Regions from separate parts of the Streptomyces sp. NPDC055962 genome, predicted to be linked through region 2. Evidence: riboswitches for the same ligand, from Rfam matches in the RefSeq annotation. Region 2 holds a riboswitch; each other region holds the start of a gene.
The links. A riboswitch is a leader RNA that binds a small molecule or an ion and turns the genes downstream of it on or off. The one in region 2 is predicted to bind thiamine pyrophosphate.

Region 1 (3,639 bases), 440 kb from region 2:
GAGGCGCTCCAGGACGGAGAGCACCGAACCCTGCACGGTGGGGTCGAGCCGGCGCATCGCGACGGTCGTCAGCTCCGTGCCGGAGGCGATCAGGGCGCGTTCCAGCACGTCGAGGCTGGGCGCCCCGCCGGTTCCCATGATCAGCCGGGACGAGAACGTGGCGGAGCCCAGCGCGAAGAGATCGTCGGACATGGTCAGCCTCCCTGGACGGCGGTGAGGACCTCGACGCGGTCGCCGTCGAGGAGCGCGGTGGCGGACCACTGGCCGCGGGGCACGACGGCCTCGTTGACCGCGGCGGCCACCCCGGAAGGTGCCCGGGTCAGCGACGCGACCAGGGTGTCCAGTGCGGTGCCGGCGGGGACGGTGCGGTGTTCCCCGTTGACGGAGACCTGCACGGGATCGGCGAGGGACGCTGGCTGTGTCATACGGGCTGCTCCTGCGAGGCGGGGGCGGTGTCTTCGGGCGAGGGGGTCCGCGGGTGCCCCGGGGCGGCGGTGGCCGGGTCGAAGCGGAGTGGTGCGAAGGGGCGGCCCAGCTCGGGCAGCTCACCGGTGGTCAGCACGTGGGCCATCACATCCCCGGTGACGGGGGTCAGCAGCACCCCGTTGCGGTGGTGCCCGGTGGCCAGGTGGAGGCCGGGCAGTGCCGTGGGGCCCAGCAGCGGCGCGTTGTCCGGGGAGGCGGGCCGCAGTCCGGCACGGGTCTCGGTCAGCGGCAGCTCGGTGATGCCGGGGATCAGTTCGTGGGCGTCCCGCAGCAGCTCGTAGACCCCGCCCGCGGTGACGGTGGTGTCCCAGCCCAGTTCCTCCGTCGTCGCGCCGACCACCAGCTCACCGTTGGCGCGCGGCACGAGGTAGACGTGGCTGCCGCGCACGACGGCCCGCACGGTCCTGCTCAGGAAGGGGGCGTACGCCGCAGGCACCGTCAGCCGCAGGACCTGCCCCTTGACCGGGCGCACCGGCGGCACGACCGCCTCGGGTATCCCCTCCAGCCGGCCGCTCAGGCTGCCTCCGGCGAGCACCACCTGGCCGGCGTCGAGCTCCGTGCCGTCCGCCAGTACGGCGCCCGTCGCCCGGCCGCCCGTGACGGACAGCCGCTGGACCCAGGCGCGGCGGAACACCACCCCGGCCCGCTCGCACGCCGTCACCAGCGCCGAGGCCAGACGCCGAGGATCCACCTGGTGGTCCCCGTCGACGCGCAGCCCGCCGCGCACGCCGGGCGCGAGCATCGGCTCCAGGCGCCGGCACTCGCGGCCGGTGAGCCACTCGGACTCCAGACCCGAACGCCGCTGCAGGGCGTGCAGCTCGCGCAGATGCGCGCGGTCGTCGGAGTCCAGCGCGACGGAGAGCGTGCCGCAGGCCCGGAACCCGGTCTCCTGGCCGCTCGCCTCCTCCAGCTCGCCCACGAACTCCGGATAGCGCGCCGCGGAGGCCACGTTGAGGCCGAGCAGCATCTGCTCGCCGTAGTGCAGCTCGGTGACGGCGGCGAGCATCCCGGCCGCCACCCGGGCGGCCCCGCCGCCGGGGTCGGGATCGGCCAGCGTGGTGCTCAGACCGCGCTGGGCGGACCGCCAGGCGGTCACCAGCCCGATGATGCCGCCCCCGACGACCAGGACGTCGGAACTGTCCGCTGAGATGCGCATGGGTGTCCAGCCCCTCCCTTCGCCGGCATGACCCGGATCAGGTTCGTACGGTCGGAGGCCGGTCAGCCTCCCTCTCAGCCCGGTGCGTCCGGACTCCCGCGAGTGTCTTACGGTGGCCAGCCTAGACCCCACCGGCCGCAGTCAGTAAGGGAGCCGTACCCGTGGCCCGTTCGCTCGACGGACTCGTCCTCTCACCGGTCGCCGACCAGGCCCCCGGCCAGGTCGGCACCCGGACCCGTTTCACCTACCACGAGCGGGACGGCCGGATCTGGGCCGAGTACGCGGGCGGCGACATCGTGCACGGGCACCTCGTCGGCACCCGGGACGGGGACACCCTGGACTTCCGCTACGTCCAGCTGAAGCAGGACGGGACGACCTCGTCGGGGCACTGCGCGTCGACCGTCACGGACCTGGCCGACGGCCGTGTCCGCCTGGACGAGACGTGGGAGTGGGAGTCGCGGCAGGGCAGCGGGACGAGCGTCGTGGAGGAGCTCACCCACTGACGTCACGTCAGGTGATTAGGGTGGACGGGTGAGCGAGCAGACGCAGGACGAGGCAGCTGGACTCCCGTCGCGCGGAGTCGTGATCGTGGGCGCGGGCATGGCCGGTGTGCAGACGGCCGTGGCCCTGCGCGAACGGGGCTTCACGGGGCCGGTCACCCTGATCGGCGCCGAACCGCACCAGCCCTACGACAGACCACCCCTGTCCAAGGCGGTCCTGCTGGGGAAGGCCGAGGACTCCGCCTTCGACGTCGACTTCGAGGCGCTGGACATCACCCTGCGCCTGGGGCTCGACGTCGAGGGGCTGCGCGCCGGGGCGCACGAGCTGGACACCGCGGAGGGACCCGTCGCCTACGGCGCGCTGGTCCTCGCCACGGGGGCGGAGCCCGTCGCGCTGCCCGGCACCGAGGGTGTCCCCGGCGTGCACCTGCTGCGCACCCTCGACGACGCCGCGCGGCTGCGGCCCGTCCTGGAGCGGCAGCACGACGTGGTCGTCGTCGGAGCGGGCTGGATCGGCGCCGAGTTCGCCACGGCCGCGCGCGCGGCCGGATGCGCGGTCACCGTCGTCGAGGCAGCCGGCCGGCCCCTCGCGGGCACGATGCCCGCCGAGGTCGCCGCCCCGATGGCCGCCTGGTACGCCGAGAGCGGAGCCGGCCTCCTCACCGGGGTCCGGGTCGCCCGCATCGAGCGGGGCGCCGTCCACCTGGCGGACGGCCGGGTGATCCCCGCCGGAGCGGTGGTCGTGGGCATCGGGGCCAGGCCCGCCACCGCCTGGCTCGCCGACTCCGGTATCGCACTCGGCCCGGACGGCTCGGTCACCGCGGACAGCACCCTGCGCACCTCGCTGCCCGACGTGTACGCGGTGGGCGACTGCGCCTCCTTCCCGTCCGCCCGCTACGGGGAGCGGCTGACGGTCCACCACTGGGACAACGCCCTCCAGGGACCCCGGACGGTCGCCGCCGGCCTCGCGGACGGAACGGCCAGGACGTACGACCCGGTGCCCTACTTCTGGTCCGAGCAGTTCGGGCGCTTCGTGCAGTACGCCGGCCATCACGCCGGTGCGGACACCCTGCTGTGGCGGGGCGATCCGGCGGACCCCTCCTGGACGGTCTGCTGGCTCCGGCAAGGGGTCTTGGTGGCCCTGCTGGCCGTCGGCCGCCCACGCGACCTGGCGCAGGGGCGCAAGCTCGTCGAGGCGGGCGCGCGGATCGACCCGGCGCGGGCGGCCGACTCCTCCGTACCGCTGAAATCCACGGCGCTCTAGTGGCAGGCGCGGCCCCGTGCGCCCGGCCCGGGTACCGACTGTCGGTCCGGGATGGCACGCTTGTCCTTGTGACCGAGATTGACGCAAAGATCGATGCTCTCGTCCCCGCCTGGCTCCACCTTCCCGACATCGCGGAAATGCTCGATGTCGAGGTGACGCGCGTCCGGCAGCTGGTCAAGGAAGGCCAGCTCATCGCCGTACGACGTGGTGAGAACCGGGCGCTTCAGGTGCCT
Region 2 (3,639 bases):
ACAGGATTCACCAAGGCGACGTGCGACGCGGGCGACCGGACCCAGCTCTGGCAGAACGCCTGACAGGGCGCGCCGCCCGCGCGACGCCTCCACCCCGGGGCCGGCGACCGCCGGGTCAGGAGCGGTGACGCAGCCGCAGCGGGGTGTAGACGGACAGGGCCACGAGGAACGCCACTCCGTAGGCGAGGTCCGCTCCGTGCAGGGCCTGTGCCGCGGGTCCCACGTACAGGCCGGTGCTCATGAACGGCACCGCCGCCGCGAAGGCGGCCACGAAGGCGGTGGGCGCCGGCCACCAGGGCCGGACGAGGGCGCTCTCGGCGGCGAGGTCGATCGGTGCGCCGGCCCGGGCCCTGACCCGCACCACCCAGTCGACGGCCACGATCGCGACGAAGCCGGGGATCCAGTAGCCGACCAGGAGCAGCACGTTCTGGAAGCGCGCCGTGGTGTCGGCCGCGTGCATCCACAGCACGAGCGGGAACCCGAGCGCGGCGGCGAGCGCGGCGGCGACGGGGCGCGGCAGGCGCACTCCCATCGTCTGCAGTGCCAGGGAACCGCTGTAGTCGTTCATGGCGTTGCTGCACAGCGCGGCGAGCGCGACGGCGAGCAGGCCGAACGCCCCGAGCGCTCCGCCGCCCAGAAGGGTGTCGATCCCGCGTGCGGTCTGGTCGGTGAAGACGGACGCGCCCCAGAGGCCCAGCGTCTGGACCGCCACGAAGGAGACGCTGATGCCCAGCAGCGTGCACCAGAACATGCGCGGCCGGGAGGTGGCGGCGGGCAGATAGCGGCTGAAGTCGCTCGCGTACGGGGCCCAGGACAGGGAGAGGCTCAGGGCGATCGTGCACGTCAGGACGAACGCGCCCGCCCGGTCACCTCCGTGCACGGTGCCCGAGGCGGCGGGGTGCACTCCGTCCAGCAGCTTGACGGCCAGCACGGCGAAGGCCGCGGCGAGGGCGAACGTCATCACCGTCTGGAGCCGGTGGATCGCCTCGTACCCCAGCACGCCGAGCGCACCCTGGGCGGCCATCATGACCAGCACGCCGAGCCAGAAGGGCCAGCCGAACAGCTGGGCCAGTGCATCCCCTCCGAACAGGCCGATCAGCGCGTCCCAGGCGATCGAGGACAGCCACTGCAACGCTCCGGGCAGCACGACACCCCGTCCGAACGCCAGTCTCGCGAGGGGCAGTTGACCGACCCCGGTCCGGCTTCCCCAGGTGCCGAGGTACGCGGTGGGCACCGCCCCCACGAGCGTGCCGAGCACGACGGCGACGAGCGCGGTGGCGAAGTCCAGGCCCAGGGCGATGCCCACGGTCCCGGTGAAGACGCCGGTCATGGTCAGGTTGGGGGCGAACCAGACGGTGAACAGCCGGGCGGGGCCGCCGTACCGTCGGTCCTCGGGCACGGGGGCTATCCCGTGCGTCTCGATCCGCAGGTCACCGGGGGCGGTGGGCATACGGCCCCCGAACGCGGAGCGCGGGTCCGGGACTGTTCGCCCCGCGACCGCACGGTCGTCCTGGGCATGCGACAACGGCATGAAGACATCCCTCCGCCAGTACGAGCTGGTTCAGGTTCGACGGGTGTGTTCTCAGCCCCGCGCGGGGCACCCCGTGTCCGGTTCGGCGGCCAATATAGCCGGGCAGCCACGCGGGCCCGCCCGGTGGGGGTGCGTGGGTGCTCGGCTCGGGGACGGCCGGACCGCCGGATGCCGGGGCCTGTCTCTTCGGGCAAGCCGCCGGGGCGTCCCCCCGGCGAACGTGGCCCGGGTCCGGCCTGACACCTGACCCACAACCCGGGGGGCCTACTCGGCCGTGACGCCGCCCTTGTGCCTGCGGTGGTACGACCAGGTCACCGCTGCCAGGAGCGGGCCCCACGCACGAGGCGGACGCGACCCGATCGCCGACAGACACCCGCAAGCCACAGTCGCGGACACCGCGCCCCTGGCCTGGCCGCAACCAGACATGCGGGGCCACTTCGCCGGGGAACCACAGGTAAGGATGCCCGGTGCAGGTGGACCCCTCACGGGAGGGCCGTGGGACCGCTGTCAACCATCCCGCGGCGCCGAGACCGGAAAGGTCCAGGTCGCAGTCACGCAGGAAGCACCCTCGACATGTGGAGACCCTCGTCCGCCACACCGCCGTGAGGCGAACACCTCACGCAAAAACGCCCCGGAAACGCGTTTCCCCAGGTCAGAAACGATTCTGCCTGGGGACGCTGGTGGGGCGGGTGGGACTCGAACCCACGGCCGACGGATTATGAGTCCGCTGCTCTAACCGGCTGAGCTACCGCCCCTTTACGGCGTGGCGCGTACACCTGTACGCGCCGTCTGCCGCAGCATAGCCGGTCATACGATCTCCTGCTGGCGATGGTCGGCTTCGCGTGACCATGAAGACAGTGCAGCGTGCTGCCCGGTTCCAGGCGATGCGGAATCCCCCCGAAAGAGTCCCGGAGGCGTCCCGCGACGGCCCCTGCGGACACACGAAAAAGGGCCCCGGGGGGCCCTCTTCCGTTCCGCTCCCCCGACTGGACTCGAACCAGTAACCCTCCGGTTAACAGCCGAATGCTCTGCCAATTGAGCTACAGGGGATCGCGCTCCCCCGACTGGACTCGAACCAGTAACCTGCCGGTTAACAGCCGGCTGCTCTGCCAATTGAGCTACAGGGGATTGCTGCGTTGCCTCGAATCGTACCTGCCTGGCTGATGCCGAGCGGCGCGCGTTCGCTGCGACACATACATTAGCGCAAGCAGGGGGGTGCTCCGCCAATCGGTATGCCCCGGGGTGATCTCGGGTGTCTGCGGGTAGGCGGGCAGCACACGTCGCACGGAGCGAAGACGGAGCGAAGGAAGGGTGGCAGCCATGCGGTACCGGCTCACGTTCATCGCCGGAGTGGCCCTCGGTTACGTGCTCGGCACGCGAGCCGGGCGCGAGCGCTACGAGCAGCTGAAGAAGGCCGCGCAGCAGCTGGCCGAGAATCCGGCGGTGCGGAACGCGGCGGAGTCCGCCGCGCACGGCAGCCGGGACTTCGCCGGCAAGGCGTACCACTCGGTGAGCGAGAAGGTCGGGGACAAGGTCCCCGTGTCCGTCTCCGACCGGGTGCGCTCGCTGCGTGAGCGCAGCGGCCACAACGGCAGCGACGACTGGGGCACGACCAACACCTGAGGCTCGTTCCTGTACCGGGTACCGCCCGGTACGGGAACGGCCCCCGCGTGCGGCAGAATCGTGTCCATGGGCATAGTGGCCGGCTTGGACAGTTCATCCGCCTTCACGCACATCGTCGTCTGCGACACGGACACCGGTGAGGTGCTGCGGCAGGGGTACGCCGCGCATCCCGTCGAGGCCAAAGCCTCCGAGGTGGATCCGCAGGCGTGGCTGCTCTCACTCGGTGAGGCGGCCTCCGGAGGGCTGCTCGAAGGCGTGCAGGCCATCGGTGTCTCCGCGCAGCAGCACGGCCTGGTGCCGCTGGACCGGCAGGGCAACCTCGTACGGCCGGCTCTGCTCGGCAACGACCGGCGGGCGCAGGCCGCCGCGGCCGATCTGATCGACGGGCTCGGGGGGCGGCAGCCCTGGGCCGAGGCCGTCGGGTCCGTGCCGCAGGCCGCGCAGCCGGTGGCGAAGCTGCGCTGGCTGGTGCGGACCGAACCGGA
Region 3 (3,639 bases), on a different contig from region 2:
CGCCGCCGCGAACTCCCTGGACTTCTCTGCCATCCCCGCCTCGATCTCGTCCTGCCCGTCCCCGTGCTCCCGCCGGATGTCGTGGGAGATCTTCATCGAGCAGAACTTGGGACCGCACATCGAGCAGAAGTGCGCCGTCTTGGCCGGTTCGGCCGGCAGCGTCTCGTCATGGAACTCCCGCGCGGTGTCCGGGTCGAGCGCCAGGTTGAACTGGTCCTCCCAGCGGAACTCGAACCGGGCGTCGGACAGGGCGTCGTCCCACTCCTGTGCCCCCGGGTGCCCCTTGGCGAGGTCAGCCGCATGAGCGGCGATCTTGTACGTGATGACGCCGGTCTTCACGTCGTCCCGGTTCGGCAGCCCCAGGTGCTCCTTGGGCGTGACGTAGCAGAGCATCGCCGTCCCCCACCAGGCGATCATCGCGGCACCGATGCCCGAGGTGATGTGGTCGTACGCCGGAGCGACATCCGTGGTCAGCGGGCCCAGCGTGTAGAATGGCGCCTCCTCGCAGATCTCCTGCTGGAGGTCGATGTTCTCCTTGATCTTGTGCATCGGGACGTGCCCCGGGCCCTCGATCATCGTCTGGACACCGAACCGCTTGGCCACGGTGTTGAGCTCACCGAGCGTGCGGAGCTCGGCGAACTGCGCCTCGTCGTTCGCGTCGGCGATGGAGCCGGGACGCAGACCGTCGCCGAGCGAGTACGTCACGTCGTAGGCCGCGAGGATCTCGCAGAGCTCCTCGAAGTGCTCGTACAGGAACGACTCCTTGTGGTGCGCCAGGCACCAGGCCGCCATGATGGACCCCCCGCGCGAGACGATGCCGGTCTTCCGACGGGCCGTGAGCGGTACGTACGGCAGCCGGACACCGGCGTGCACGGTCATGTAGTCGACGCCCTGCTCGGCCTGTTCGATGACGGTGTCCTTGTAGATCTCCCACGTCAGCTCCTCGGCGCGGCCGTCGACCTTCTCGAGTGCCTGGTAGAGGGGGACGGTGCCGATCGGAACGGGGGAGTTGCGCAGGACCCACTCGCGGGTGGTGTGGATGTTGCGGCCCGTGGACAGGTCCATGACCGTGTCGGCACCCCACTGGGTGGCCCAGGTCATCTTGTCCACCTCCTCCTCGATGGAGGAAGTGACCGCGGAGTTACCGATGTTGGCGTTGACCTTCACCAGGAAGCGCTTGCCGATGATCATCGGCTCGATCTCCGGGTGGTTCACGTTGGCCGGAAGGACCGCCCGGCCCGCGGCGATCTCCTCGCGCACGACCTCGGGTTCGACGTTCTCCCGGATCGCGACGTACTCCATCTCCGGGGTGATCTCGCCCCGGCGGGCGTACGCCAGCTGCGTGACCGGCCGGCCGTCGCGGCTGCGCCGGGGCTGCCGGGGGCGGCCGGGGAAGACCGCGTCGAGGTTGCGCAGGCCGCCGCGCGGGGAGGTGTGTTTGAGCCCGTCGTCCTCGGGGCGCGCGGGGCGGCCCGCGTACTCCTCGGTGTCCCCGCGGGCGATGATCCAGTTCTCCCGGAGCGGGGCGAGCCCGCGCCGGACATCGGTGTCGGTGGTGGGGTCGGTGTACGGCCCGGACGTGTCGTACAGCGTCACGTCCTTGCCGTTGGTGAGGTGCACCTGACGGACCGGCACACGGAGGTCCGGGCGCGAGCCCTGGACGTATCCCTTGTGCCAGCCGATGGACTTCCCGGCCTCGTCGTCCTTCACATCCTGCGCATTCCGCGCATTCTGCGTCGAGACAGGCGTGCTTGCGTCCGCTGTGGTCATGAGACCTACTCCCTACGCCGGCATTACCCGGTAACAGGTTCGGCGGTCGGCGCAGCTGTCCCGTACGGATGTACGGAGGTTAGCGCCCTCTCAGCCCGGTGCTCCGAGCTCCCGCGTGTGCAAAGTGCCTCCACGCTAACCTCCTTTCTGGCGTGCTGGCCAGAGGGCCTTGCCCGTTCTTGGGATGATCGCGGGGTGACGTCCCCCGGAAACGCCCCCGAACCCCACGGCTCCGCATCAGGCAGCACGCAGAGCCATGCACACGGACACACCCACAGCCACGGTCCCGCGGCGCCCGTGTCCAAGCACCTGCGCAAGGTCATCGCGGCCGTGGTGATCCCCTTCGCCACCGCCGTCCTGGTCGGCCTCGTGGCCTTCTGGCCAGGGGGAGCGCCCGCCCACGAACGCACCGGCGTGGGGTTCGACCGGCAGACCCAGGACGGCCGTGTGACGAAGGTGGTCCCGGTCGACTGCGCGGACGTCAACGCCTCACAGGTGCCGCCCACCGGCGACACCTCCACCCCCTCGGGGCGGGAGGCCGTCAACGAGCAGACGGGGCAGTGCAAGAAGGCCACGGTCGAGGTCACGACCGGTGAGGACGAGGGCCGTACGTTCGTCGAGGTCATCCAGCCCGACGCGCCGAGGCAACTGCACGAGGGCCAGGGGGTGGTCGTGGCGTACGCGCCGGACGCACCCCGCGACCTCCAGTACTCGGTGACCGATGTGGACCGCACGGTGCCGATGGCGCTGCTCGCCGGGATCTTCGCCGTCGCGGTGGTCGTGGTGGGCAGGCTGCGTGGGCTGATGGCGCTGATCGCGCTGGCGGTCTCGTTCGGCGTGCTGACCCTTTTCATCCTTCCGGCGATCCTGCAGGGATCGAATCCGCTGGTCGTCGCCGTGATCGGGGCGAGCGCCATCATGCTGATCGCCCTCTACACCTGCCACGGCCTGACGGCCCGCACCTCGGTGGCCGTGATCGGCACGCTCATCTCGCTGCTGCTGATCGGGCTGCTGGGATCCCTGTTCATCGGCTGGGCCAGCCTGTCCGGCAACACGGACGACAACACCGGCCTCATCCACGGGCTGTACCCGGACATCGACATGAGCGGCCTGCTCCTGGCCGGTGTGATCATCGGATCGCTCGGTGTGCTCGACGACGTGACCGTCACCCAGACGTCGGCGGTCTGGGAACTGCACCAGGCCGACCCGACCATGGGTGTGCGGGGGCTCTACCGGGCGGGCATCCGGATCGGGCGCGACCACATCGCCTCGGTCGTCAACACCCTCGTGCTCGCCTACGCGGGCGCGGCACTCCCGCTGCTGCTGCTCTTCTCCATCGCGCAGAGCAGCGTGGGCACCGTGGCCAACAGCGAACTGGTCGCGGAGGAGATCGTCCGCACCCTGGTCGGGTCGATCGGGCTGGTCGCCTCGGTGCCGGTGACGACGGTGCTCGCGGCCCTGGTGGTCTCCGCGGACCGCACGGGGCTCGGCGCGGAAGCCGGAGCTCCTGCACCCGCACGGACCGGGAGGGGCCGACGCCGCAAGGTGTGAACCGGGGCACCGGACACATGCCCCCGGGCCGCCGGTGTTCGATGTTCAGCCGGATCTTCCTGCTCAGCCGGCGTTCTGTTCCTTGGCCAGGATGCGGCCCAGCGCCTCTTCCAGATTGCCGTCGAAGTCACCCAGCGTGTGCTCCTGCCCCAGCGGCACCAGCTTGTCCGTCCGGTCGAGGAATGCCACAAGAGGTGCCGTGCCGGCCCTGAACAGCGCACGGTCCGCCCCGACCTGAAGACGGATGTGTACATCCGACAGCCCCTCGGGCTCGGTCGGGCCGATGTGCACATCGCCGTCGCCGCTGGGACTGTTGAG
Region 4 (3,639 bases), on a different contig from region 2:
TGCCCCACTATGGCGATGGCGGCACCGATGGTTGTTCCGAGCAGCGTCCCCCAGATTTCCATGACCGGAATCATCTCGGATCCGGCGGCGCCCCACACAGGAACCCGACCGATAACGAGGGCGACCAGGCTCGGCCCGCTCCGTGTGAGGCCGGTCGACCACCTGCGAAGACAGCTCGACGTACATGTGTTTGATTCTGTCTCCAGGTGGCCGCGCGCTGCCCGCCGCCGTGCGATCGGTCACGGTCCGGGCCGGGCTCCGACCCGTCCCAGGGCTCTCCAGGGCCGCCTACGTCGGCTGACGGCGGCCGGGGGCGGCCCGTGCCGCCGGGCCCTCACCCGTCCCGGGCCTGTGGAGGTCACGGGGACCACGGCGGGTCTGTAACACTGGAAGAACCATGCCTAAGCCCGGAGAACTCACTTTCGTCGCGCCCCGTGGAGCCAAGCGGCCGCCGCGGCACCTCGCCGACCTCACGCCCGACGAGCGCAAGGAAGCAGTCGCCGCGACCGGCGAGAAGCCCTTCCGCGCCAAGCAGCTGTCGCAGCACTACTTCACGCGGTACGCGCACGACCCGGCGGAGTGGACCAACATTCCGGCCGCGTCGCGCGACAAGCTCGCGGAGGCGATGTTCCCGGATCTGATGTCGGTCATGCGCCACATCAGCTGTGACGACGACACCACCCGCAAGACCCTCTGGAAGCTGCACGACGGCACGCTCGTCGAGTCCGTCCTCATGCGGTACCCGGACCGGGTGACCATGTGCATCTCGTCGCAGGCGGGCTGCGGGATGAACTGCCCGTTCTGCGCGACCGGGCAGGCGGGGCTCGACCGCAACCTGTCGACCGCCGAGATCGTGCACCAGATCGTGGACGGCATGCGGGCGCTGCGGGACGGCGAGGTCCCGGGCGGGCCGGCGCGGCTGTCCAACATCGTCTTCATGGGCATGGGCGAGCCGCTGGCCAACTACAAGCGCGTCGTCGGGGCGATCCGCCGGCTGACGGACCCCGAGCCGGACGGCCTGGGGCTCTCGCAGCGCGGGATCACCGTCTCCACGGTGGGCCTGGTGCCGGCGATGCTCCGGTTCGCCGACGAGGGCTTCAAGTGCCGCCTCGCCGTCTCGCTCCACGCCCCGGACGACGAGCTGCGCGACACCCTCGTCCCCGTGAACACCCGCTGGAAGGTCCGTGAGGTCCTGGACGCCGCGTGGGAGTACGCGGAGAAGTCCGGCCGCCGCATCTCCATCGAGTACGCGCTGATCCGCGACATCAACGACCAGGCGTGGCGTGGCGACCGGCTGGGCCGCCTGCTCAAGGGCAAGCGGGTGCACGTCAACCTCATCCCGCTGAACCCGACCCCCGGTTCCCAGTGGACGGCCTCGCGGCCCGAGGACGAGAAGGCCTTCGTGGAGGCCATCGCCGCCCACGGTGTGCCGGTGACCGTCCGCGACACCCGTGGCCAGGAGATCGACGGCGCCTGTGGTCAGCTGGCGGCCGCCGAGCGCTGAGGCGGTGGTGCCGGACCGGTCCGAACCGGCCGGTCCGGCATGATCCGGCCGGTGTAGCCTGGCCCCGCAATCAACTTCATATTCCGACAGGGGAGCGCCACAGCGCTGAGAGTGCGGCACCGAGGACAGGTCGGCCGCAGACCCTCTGAACCTCGCCCGGGTCATTCCGGGTAGGAAGTTCGGACCTTACTCAAGCTGTTGCGCCCTGCCCGCTCCCGGCGGGCGGGGCCGCGTCTCTTCCTGGTCACCTCCAGGAGGATCACATGAACACCACCACGAAGTACGCGGCGACGGCGCTCGCCGCCGCGCTCGGCGTCACCGTGCTCGCGGGCTGCGGCGGTTCCGACGACAAGGCCTCCGGTGACACGGGGGCCGGGTCCACGACCGTCACGCTGGTCAGTCACGACTCGTTCAACGCCTCGGACGCCGTCCTGAAGGCGTTCACGAAGGAGACCGGTTACCGGGTCAAGGTGCTCAAGAGCGGTGACGCGGGGGCCGCGCTCAACCAGGAGATCCTGACCAAGGGCTCGCCCCGCGGCGACGTGTTCTTCGGGGTCGACAACACCCTGCTCTCCCGCGCCCTGGACAACGGCCTGTTCACGCCGTACGAGGCGAAGGGGCTCGACCGCGTCGAGGCCGGCGCGCAGCTCGACGCGGACCGGCACCGGGTCACGCCCGTCGACACCGGTGACATCTGCGTCAACTACGACAAGAAGTACTTCGCCGACAAGAAGCTCGACCCGCCGAACTCCTTCGACGACCTGCTGAAGCCCGCGTACAAGAACCTCCTCGTCACCGAGAACGCCGCGACCTCCTCGCCCGGACTCGGCTTCCTCCTCGGGACCGTCGCCACCTACGGCGAGACCGGCTACCAGGACTACTGGAAGAAGCTGAAGGACAACGGGGTCAAGACCGTCGACGGCTGGGAGCAGGCGTACAACGACGAGTTCTCCGGATCGGCCGGCGGCAAGAAGGCGAAGGCCGACCGTCCGCTCGTCGTCTCGTACGCCTCCAGCCCGCCCGTCGAGGTGCTGTACGCCGATCCGCAGCCCACCGAGGCGCCGACCGGGGTCGCCACCGGCACCTGCTTCCGCCAGACCGAGTTCGCCGGCCTCCTGGACGGGGCGAGGAACGAGGCGGGCGGCAAGGCGCTGCTCGACTTCCTGATCAGCAGGCAGTTCCAGGAGGACATGCCGCTGAACATGTTCGTGAACCCGGTGGCGGAGGACGCGAAGCTGCCGGAGCTCTTCACGAAGTTCGGAGCGACCGTCGACAAGCCGGCGACGGTCGCACCGGAGAAGATCGCCAAGAACCGTGAGCAGTGGGTCCAGTCATGGTCCTCGCTCGTCGTGAAGTAGCCGCGCGGCCCGCGCGCGGGGGGAACGCGGTGCGGCTCGGCCTGATGGCCGTGCCCGTCGTGTTCTTCGCGCTGTTCTTCGCCTATCCGGTCGTCGCGATCGTCGGCCGGGGGCTGAAGGCGGGCGGCGACTGGCAGTTCGGCCGGATCGGCACGGTGCTGAGCCGTCCGGACATCCTGGACGTCCTCTGGTTCACGACCTGGCAGGCCCTCGCCTCCACCGCGCTCACCCTCCTGATCGCACTGCCGGGCGCGTACGTCTTCGCCCGCTTCGCCTTCCCCGGCAAGCAGGTGCTGCGGGCCGTGGTGACGGTGCCGTTCGTCCTGCCCACGGTCGTGGTGGGTACGGCGTTCCTCGCCCTGCTGGGACGCGGCGGGTTCCTCGACGAGCTCTGGGGGGTCAGGCTCGACACGACCGTGTGGGCGATCCTGCTCGCCCATGTGTTCTTCAACTACGCCGTCGTCGTGCGGACCGTGGGCGGCCTGTGGTCGCAGCTCGACCCCCGCCAGGAGGAGGCCGCCCGTGTGCTCGGGGCCGGCCGCTTCGCCGCCTGGCGGCGGGTGACGCTGCCCGCGCTGGCCCCGGCGGTGGCCGCCGCGGCGCTGATGGTCTTCCTCTTCACGTTCACCTCCTTCGGAGTCGTCCAGATCCTCGGCGGACCGGGCTGGTCCACGCTGGAGGTGGAGATCTACCGGCAGACCGCGCAACTGCTGGACCTGCCGACGGCCGCCGTGCTGACCCTGGTGCAGTTCGCGGCCGTGGGCGGGATCCTCGCCG

Region 1: another riboswitch for thiamine pyrophosphate. It lies ahead of thiO (glycine oxidase ThiO); the one in region 2 lies ahead of ACFC51_RS08230 (purine-cytosine permease family protein).
Region 3: another riboswitch for thiamine pyrophosphate. It lies ahead of thiC (phosphomethylpyrimidine synthase ThiC); the one in region 2 lies ahead of ACFC51_RS08230 (purine-cytosine permease family protein).
Region 4: another riboswitch for thiamine pyrophosphate. It lies ahead of ACFC51_RS00450 (thiamine ABC transporter substrate binding subunit); the one in region 2 lies ahead of ACFC51_RS08230 (purine-cytosine permease family protein).

The regions. Positions count from the first base shown of each region.
Region 1 covers NZ_JBHJYN010000002.1:1,115,213-1,118,851, forward strand. The annotation lists gene ACFC51_RS10270 (thiazole synthase) at 1-192, opposite strand, end outside; gene thiS (sulfur carrier protein ThiS) at 195-425, opposite strand; gene thiO (glycine oxidase ThiO) at 422-1,642, opposite strand; TPP riboswitch at 1,640-1,752, opposite strand; gene ACFC51_RS10285 (hypothetical protein) at 1,804-2,145, shown strand; gene ACFC51_RS10290 (NAD(P)/FAD-dependent oxidoreductase) at 2,174-3,406, shown strand; gene ACFC51_RS10295 (Rv2175c family DNA-binding protein) at 3,475-3,639, shown strand, end outside.
Region 2 covers NZ_JBHJYN010000002.1:677,540-681,178, reverse strand. The annotation lists gene ACFC51_RS08235 (protein kinase) at 1-63, shown strand, start outside; gene ACFC51_RS08230 (purine-cytosine permease family protein) at 116-1,531, opposite strand; TPP riboswitch at 1,522-1,615, opposite strand; tRNA gene ACFC51_RS08225 (tRNA-Ile) at 2,210-2,286, opposite strand; tRNA gene ACFC51_RS08220 (tRNA-Asn) at 2,509-2,581, opposite strand; tRNA gene ACFC51_RS08215 (tRNA-Asn) at 2,587-2,659, opposite strand; gene ACFC51_RS08210 (YtxH domain-containing protein) at 2,852-3,154, shown strand; gene ACFC51_RS08205 (FGGY family carbohydrate kinase) at 3,221-3,639, shown strand, end outside.
Region 3 covers NZ_JBHJYN010000009.1:210,523-214,161, forward strand. The annotation lists gene thiC (phosphomethylpyrimidine synthase ThiC) at 1-1,770, opposite strand, end outside; TPP riboswitch at 1,763-1,895, opposite strand; gene ACFC51_RS25020 (YibE/F family protein) at 1,966-3,321, shown strand; gene ACFC51_RS25025 (SsgA family sporulation/cell division regulator) at 3,385-3,639, opposite strand, start outside.
Region 4 covers NZ_JBHJYN010000001.1:107,248-110,886, reverse strand. The annotation lists gene ACFC51_RS00460 (hypothetical protein) at 1-62, opposite strand, end outside; gene rlmN (23S rRNA (adenine(2503)-C(2))-methyltransferase RlmN) at 398-1,504, shown strand; TPP riboswitch at 1,583-1,699, shown strand; gene ACFC51_RS00450 (thiamine ABC transporter substrate binding subunit) at 1,768-2,862, shown strand; gene ACFC51_RS00445 (ABC transporter permease) at 2,907-3,639, shown strand, end outside.